Regions from separate parts of the Neobacillus sp. 19 genome, predicted to be linked through region 1. Evidence: predicted binding sites of a transcription regulator. Region 1 holds the regulator's gene; the other holds the start of a gene.
The links. The regulator Rex, encoded in region 1, represses fermentation and respiration genes when NADH is low (regulators of the CRP and FNR family bind a similar motif). The targets are predictions, from matches to a motif close to TTGTGAAATATTTCACAA.
Positions count from the first base shown of each region.

Region 1 (4,217 bases):
TTTCCCCATCACTACCGTTTCACCGATCACTTTTACAGATCCGGCTTTCACATTCTCCAATGCCTCACTCGTGCCGTATATATGAAACGTAGAACATTCTACATTACTTTCAATCGTCCCTTCCCCGCGGATGCTCACCTTATCGTACCGGCCGCCAGGATAATTGCCTGAACCATTGATCGTCAGATTTTGACCTTTTTCCACTTCTTTCTCCCCCTTTATATCTTTCTCGACTCTTTCACAACTGCCTTTTTGTCAACTGAAAGCTTTCCGCTATATTCAACAAGACCAATCTCACATTTTGGCCCGATGGTAATCTCGTTGCCGCGGACAACAGCCGCCTTCGTATTTTCTAATTCGATTTTGTCCCCTTCGATACATTCCGTTTCCAGCTGGGTTTGAATAAACGACTTAAATAATCCCATTAATGCCGGTTTGTCTTTAATACGAATGGTTTGCCCGCCTATTTCTCTAACTTTGCACTCTCCAAAAATCTTAATATCCACTTCATCCGCATTTAAAAGCCCGCCAATGATAAACAGTGACTCCGCTTTAAACGATTCCGCTTCACAATCTCCCTCAACGGTCAGCCTGCCCTTAATGCTGATTTCCTCCGCTTTTAGCTTTCCTCCGACAGAGGTCTTCCCCGCCACGTTGAACTGTTCCGCGTAAAGGTTATGTTCAATTTTCGCCGTTCCATCGACTGATAATGATTTACAGTCAAGATTTCCTTTCACTTTTCCGTTTCCGTTAATCTTAGCTTTGTTCGTTACAACATTTCCATTTACCGTTCCCGATCCATTGCAATCGAATTCGACACAGTCGATATCACTGTTAACGGTTCCTTTGCCATTGATGGTTACATGGCGAAATTGCCCGCCGTTTGCCGAGCCAAAGCCGTTAATATTCAAGTCTCCCCTTTTTTGCGTATCCATGATCATTCTCCTTTATAATAACTTCGCCTTAATCTCTTCCATACAGTTCACGAGTGAAAGCTGAACCATCACTTTCGTCCCTTGGTCAAACTGAACAGCTTCCGCATTGATCAGTAATAAACAGGATGAAACCCCCAGTTTTCTCGTCAGCACTAACTCAGCATTTTTTTGTTTGATCGATCCCCTATGATCCTTTAAGACTTGAAGCAGCATTTTCCCTTCATCTAGATTAACTTCTCCGGACTGCAGCAGCTTCTCTAATACATAGACTTCAAGAATTCTTGAAAAATCAAAATGTGTTCCGCCCTTTTCAGTTTCCAAATATACGTCCATTACTGCACTCGAAACAATGTTACGCTCCAACAGTTCCTCTTTCGTGAAATGCAACTCTGTTACGTTAGGTGAAAACATGTCAGCCAGCTCATCCAATGATAGGTTTTCTTTCATCGTTTGAATCTTATCAATTCGCTCTAAAATCTTTTCTCTTGGAAAAAAGGTTTCCTGCCCCGTAAACGTTGATTTTCGAATAAACCAGTCCTCAGGAATTAGATCCTTTCTCTTCCAGCGATACAGCTGACCGTACGAGATTCCTGCCATATCTAATAAATCTTTTTTCGAAATTAACCCCTCGCTCATTTTTAATATCCCCTTTCTGGTTTTTAATGTAACATAACACTGTTACGTTGTAAAGAAGGCAATAAAAAAACTTTCCACAATTTCTGTGAAAAGTCTTAATCGACATTATTCTTCTATTTCCACTGTCGGATAATGCTTTAAAAAGTAGACCAGTGACTGGAGTTCTACTGCCAAGTCAATGTGATGTACCCTGATTGAGGATGTGACATTTAACCTTGCTGGGGTGAAATTTAAGATCCCCTTTACATTGGCATTCACAAGCCGGTCCGTGATCATCTGTGCTGCTTGGGCTGGAACGGTTAGAATGGCAACATGTATGTCTTCCTCCACTAACACTTTCTCCAACTCATCCATGTGAAAAACAGGTACTTCACGAATCATCGTGCCCATTTTTGCCGGATCGACATCAAAGGCACAGGCAATTTTTGTGTTATTATTTTTTAAAAAATTATAGTTTAAAAAGGCTGTACCAAGATTCCCCACCCCGATTAAGGCAACCTTAGTCAATTCATCCTGGTCAAGTGTTTTACGGAAGAATGTTAATAAGTAATTGACATTGTATCCATAGCCCTTTTTCCCTAATGCGCCGAAATAAGAAAAATCGCGTCGAATCGTTGCCGAATCCACTTTTACCGCTTCACTTAATTCTGCTGATGAAACCCTTTGCTTGCCTGAACTATGCAAATTTTTCAAAAATCGATAATAGAGGGGCAGCCGTTTGGCTGTCGCCTGTGGTATCTTCATCGTTTCATTACTCATATTCTCCCACACCCCTTTTGAATGTATGTTATTATTTCACTTGTTCCGTTCGCTTGAAGTCACCGTTTTTTCCGCCAGTTTTCTCGACTAAATAGGTTGGCCCAATGACCATCCCTTTATCAACTGCCTTACACATATCATAAACGGTTAATGCACAGGCCGAAGCAGCTGTTAGCGCTTCCATTTCCACACCTGTGTTCCCTTTTGTCTTAACAGCTGCAGCAATATGTAATTGAACCTGATCTTGCCCGCCCTCTTCCCATGTAAAAGAGATATTTACCCCTGTTAATGGAATCGGATGACACATCGGGATCAAATCCCACGTCTTTTTTGCAGCCATGACTGCTGCAACTTGAGCCACTGCTAGCACATCGCCTTTTTTCATTTCTTGGTTATTTATTTTTTCAAAAATTTCTTTACTGACCGTTATGCTGGAATGAGCAAGAGCGGTACGTGCCGTTTCTGGTTTATCACTGACATCGACCATCTTTGCTCTGCCCTCTTCATTAAAATGTGTAAATTCTGCCATAAAAATATTCCTCCTATCCAAAAATAATACACTATTTTTCCTAAAATGTGTGTGAAACTTTGAACTTTTTTGATAGCCATTGGCTTTATTGCCCGTAATCCGGTTATACGGTACACTATTAGTATGTATATAGAGGTGAAATTAGATGATTTTGTTACAGGTTAATCAATTACAAAAATATTATGGCGCTGACCTTATTTTATCGAATATAAAGCTGGAATTACAAACCCGTGACCGTGTCGCCCTCGTCGGCCGCAACGGCGCAGGAAAATCGACATTATTGAAAATTATTGCCGGTCATTTGTCACATGATGGCGGTGAGATTATAAAGCCGAAAGAAGTGACCATCGGCTATTTAGCGCAAAATACCGGACTTGAGTCCAAATTATCTATTTGGGAAGAAATGTTGACCGTGTTCGAACCCTTGCGTGCAATGGAAAAGTCACTGCGCAGGCTGGAAGAACAAATGGCCGACCCTGCTATTTTCGAGGACCCTGTTAAATACGAACGGATTTTAAAAGAATATGATCTGCTCCAAGTAAAATTTAAGGAGCAAGGGGGCTATCAATACGAAGCCGATATCCGCTCCGTTCTGCATGGCCTTAACTTTCACGACAGCACCCTGATGATTTCCAGTTTAAGCGGCGGACAGAAAACCCGTCTTGCCCTTGGAAAGCTGCTGTTAACGCGTCCCGACATTTTGATTCTGGACGAGCCTACCAACCATCTCGATATTGATACATTATCATGGCTCGAACAATATTTACAGAGCTATGATGGCGCGATTTTAATCGTATCTCATGACCGCTATTTTTTAGATAAGGTTGTGACGCAGGTCTATGAGGTATCCCGCAAGCAAATCGGGCGGTTTCCCGGGAACTACAGTGCCTACCTTGAGCAAAAAGCGGCCAATTATGAGCGCGATATGAAACTCTTTGAGAAGCAGCAGCAAGAAGTCGCTAATCTGCAGGACTTTATCCAACGAAATTTAGCGCGGGCTTCGACCACGAAGCGAGCGCAAAGCCGCCGGAAAAAGCTCGAAAAAATGGAGCTGATGGATCGTCCGCTTGGGGACGAAAAATCGGCAACCTTCTCGTTTGAAATTGAAAAACAAAGCGGGAATGACGTTTTAACGGTGGATTCACTTGCCGTCGGGTATGAGGGTGAGATGGTTTCAGAGGACATCACCTTCCGCGCCTATAAAGGAGAGAGTATTGCTCTTGTTGGTCCGAATGGAATCGGAAAATCGACACTGTTAAAAACCATCATAAAAAAATTGCCCGCACTTGCTGGATCAGTTTATTATGGAACAAACCTTTCAATTGGTTATTATGACCAGCAACAGGCCGAATTAACCT
Region 1 covers NZ_JBMPZU010000099.1:122,036-126,252, reverse strand. The annotation lists gene ACO1D1_RS26945 (cytoplasmic protein) at 1-204, opposite strand, end outside; gene ACO1D1_RS26940 (polymer-forming cytoskeletal protein) at 219-935, opposite strand; gene ACO1D1_RS26935 (YhbD family protein) at 948-1,571, opposite strand; gene ACO1D1_RS26930 (redox-sensing transcriptional repressor Rex) at 1,677-2,330, opposite strand; gene moaC (cyclic pyranopterin monophosphate synthase MoaC) at 2,362-2,859, opposite strand; gene ACO1D1_RS26920 (ABC-F family ATP-binding cassette domain-containing protein) at 3,005-4,217, shown strand, end outside.

Region 2 (4,217 bases), on a different contig from region 1:
GTCCACACCGCCGTTACCGGCAACATATATTTCCCAGCCTCCGTCGATGCCGACAAAGCCGATGTCTTTAATACCTGCTTCTGAACAGTTTCTCGGGCAGGCGGATACGCCCATTTTCACTTTATGCGGTGTATCCAAACGTTCAAATTTCTTTTCAAGCTCGATTCCGAGTGCCATGGAATCCTGTGTGCCATAGCGGCAGAATTGCGCACCAACACAAGTCTTAACGGTTCGAAGCGTTTTTCCGTAAGCATAGCCGGATGGCATATCAAGGTCTTCCCACATGCCCGGCAGGTCTTCTTTTTTCACCCCGAACAATCCAATCCGCTGTCCGCCGGTTAATTTTACCAACGGCACATTGTATTTTTCAGCCACTTCAGCAATTTTTTTCAAATCAGCAGCGGTTGTAACTCCGCCGTACATTCTTGGCACAACGGAGTAGGTGCCGTCCTTTTGAATATTGGCGTGCATTTTTTCATTAACGAGGCGGGAATCACGGTCATCCTTGTATTCATCCATATGAATCATGCCTAGGTAGTAGTTGATTGCAGGGCGGCATTTCGTACAGCCTTCCTCATTGTTCCACTCCAGCACGTTCATGACCTCTTTTACACTTGATAAGCCCTTCGCCTTGATTTCAGCCACTAATTCCTCGCGGCTAATCGTCGTACAACCACAAATGCTCGTCTTTTGCGCAGCGGCAGCATCGAATTGGTCACCAAGTGTATGGGCCAGAATGCTGCTGACCATTGGTTTACAGCGTCCGCAGGAACGGCCGGCGTTTGTGCAATGGCTGACTTGATCAAGGGTTGTGAGCCCTTGCGTTTTAATCGCTTCAACGATGGCCCCTTTGGTTACCCCATTACAGCCACAAACGAGTTCATCATTTGGCATGGCTGCAATATCATCACTCGCCCCGCTTCCGGAGCATTCTGTGTGGAAAATGGAATTCCCGCTGATATCTTCTTTTTTCGTCAGCATCCGGAACAGCCTTGTGCTATCCTTTGTATCGCCATAAAGAACAATCCCGACAATCACATTATTTCTTGTTAGCACCCGTTTATAGATGCCGTCATACTCATTGTAAATCATGATCGATTTAGTCGAACCATCTTCGAAAATTTCTCCTGCAGAGAAAAGGTCGACACCGGCTACCTTTAACTGCGTACCAGTAACAGATCCTTCGTACGGTTTTCCGGCGGTGCCGCAGATCTGGTTTGCAAGCACTTTTCCTTGTTCGTATAGTGGCGCAACCAATCCATAAACCATCTCTCGGTGCTCGGCACATTCCCCAACAGCGTACACATTCGGCACACTGGTTTCCATAAAGTCATTAACGACAATGCCGCGATTGACGAAAATTCCGCTGTTCTTTGCGACAGCTGTATTTGGCTTAATCCCAATCGCCATCACTACAAGGTCGGCTTCGACCTCGGAGCCATCTTTAAAGCGCAATCCGCTCACACGCTTGTCTCCGAGAACTTCGACGGTTTCTTTTTCCATTAAGAAATTCATGCCTTGTGCTTCTAGTTCTGCTCGTAATAATGACGATGCAATCGGATCAAGCTGGCGTTCCATTAGATGCGGCATCAAGTGTACCACATCGACTTTCATTCCAAGGTTCAGCAGGCCTCTTGCTGCTTCAAGCCCTAACAGACCGCCGCCGATGACCACTGCCTTTTTATATTGCTTTGATGATTTGATCATCATTTCACAATCTTGAATATCACGAAACCCGGTGACGCCGATTTTGTCTGCACCTGGGATGGGCAGGATGAAAGAATTGGAGCCAGACGCAATAATCAATTCATCATACTCAACTTCACGACCCTGATCACTGATGACACACTTTGCTTCTAAATCAATTTGTTCAACTGCTTCACCTGTAAATAGTTGAATATTATTTTCTTTATACCAATCTAGCGGATTGATAATGATCTCCTCAAAGTTTGTGTCACCTTGAAGAATATTTGATAACTTAATCCGATTGTAGTTTGGGTATGGTTCCTGTCCAAAAATCGTTATTTCAAATTGTTCCGGTGCCAGTTTGATAATTTCTTCAATCGTCCTGACCCCAGCCATCCCGTTCCCGATCATCACTAATTTTTTCATCAGTGGGTCACTCCCTATCTAGTTAATCACGTTTTTTATGTTTTGCTCTATAACTATATTGTAATCGCCTTATCGCTTTAAATTTGTGAAGTTCGTCACATTCTACTCATAAATGTGAATCATTTCACATTATTGTCAAAAAGGGTGTCAGGCACCATGTGGTGCCTGACACCCTTTTTACGTTATGCAAGTTGTTTATTCTTTTTTAATGCTGGGTGTGGTTTATATAATGCATTAATTGCAGGAACGAGAGCACCTAAAATAACAGCTGGGACGAGCTCCCATAGTTCTAATGGCGGAGTAATCAGGATATCAAACTTATGGATCGCGAACAAAACAAGGAAGTAAGCGAGGCTGCCTGTGAGTCCTGCCAACCAATTCATCTTCTTAAACAAGAAAAAGCATAGCGGGATCAAAAGTAATGTAATCGGTACATAGGATGTTGGATATCCAACCGCCGCAAAAATGGCTTTACCAACAAATCTAAGGAATATATAAAGAACCGCTGCCATTACTGGTATAGTAAAGTTCCGGCAAATTCGAATGATCAACACCGTAAGCAATGCCACCATCAGAACGGAATAGATGGGGTACACCCATTCCGGAATGCCGCCAAAGATTTGCGATGCCGGATCGGAAATCAACTCAAGGATTTCCTGTGAGGCAATGGATTTTCCATGGATGTATTGATCATAAGAAATCGCCCCATTTTCCTGCTGCATATTAGGAAACATTAAGCATTCGAGGAGGAACATCGCGAACCACGTGTGCATCGACTTCCAATCCGGCTTCACATCTCCGGTAAACAAGTAATATCCCCGCCAGACTCCAAAGATCATGATGCCGGTTGCAATATAATAAATAAAATGAGTTGGACTCCATGTGGTTAAATCAATCCCGTAAGCAATATGGTACGTAAAATCCAATGGAATTCCGATGAGGAATAAAACGTATCCAATGGTGATCAGATTTCTTGAAAACTGGTCCATGTATTGTGCGCGCCGCCACTCTTTAAATAACAAATATCCACCCAGAACAAATCCAAGAGTATTAACAATATGAGGAATCGAATATTCTTCAAATAAATATTTAAAATGATACGAAGCATCCCATGCGGAACCGATGAATTTTAATAAAAATGCCAGAACCCATAAACGGTAATATTTCAAACAGATCATCCCCTCTCCTCACCTTATCCCAGAAGGTCAAATGGGTCTCCAAAAATGGCAATCAGAATATAATTTATTACTAATGCAATCCCAAAGGCGATTCCGGCCACACGCACTTTTTTTTGCGTAAATAATTTATAGATAAAAATGATTCCGGAAGTGACGACAAATATATTGCAGGTTATAAACGTCCAAAGCATGCTTTCACTGTGCTCGACTGCTGTTACATGCAACAAATATAATGGTATCAAAGCCTCAATTCCCCCATGTTTTACTTTTATTCAAATGGCCTTGGAAGCATTCATCTTTAAAACAAGACGTCATTTAGACTAAAAATGTTTCGAGTCTTCTCTATATATTATCATGGTTTTTAATCTAGTTGACTAAGAAACTTACATAAAATTCTTGCATTTACTTATTTAGGTAATGTACATTAAATGAATGAATGAAGCTAAGAAAGGGGAATGTCCGTTGAAAAATTTCATTCTTGCCATACTCCTAATCACTACTGTATCCCTGTCTGCCTGTAATTCAATTAAAGTCCCAAAATCAACAATGGATCATAAAATGAGCGCCGCCCCAACGAATGTCATCCCAACAAAATCCAAATGGACGATTACGGTCCAGCCAAAGGCAAATGAAAAGATTCCCATTTCCATTTTAATTACAGACACTTCCAATAAACCCATCAAAAAATTCGAAACCGTCCATGAGAAAAAAATGCATTTATTTATTGTTAGTAAGGATTTATCTTACTTTTCCCACATACATCCCAAATATAAGGGAGACGGGGAATTTAATATTACCACCGGCTTCCCTGCTGGCGGGGACTATAAAATCATTGCTGAATTTACGCCTAAAGGAGGCGGAGACAGCAGTATTGAAAATCATTGGCAGCATGTTGAGGGAGAGACAGCAAAGGAGGAACCCTTGGTT
Region 2 covers NZ_JBMPZU010000013.1:24,698-28,914, reverse strand. The annotation lists gene nirB (nitrite reductase large subunit NirB) at 1-2,112, opposite strand, end outside; gene ACO1D1_RS03080 (hypothetical protein) at 2,295-3,281, opposite strand; gene ACO1D1_RS03075 (hypothetical protein) at 3,305-3,532, opposite strand; gene ACO1D1_RS03070 (hypothetical protein) at 3,753-4,217, shown strand, end outside.
Region 2: the regulator Rex is predicted to act here: its motif matches at 2,225-2,242, upstream of nirB (nitrite reductase large subunit NirB).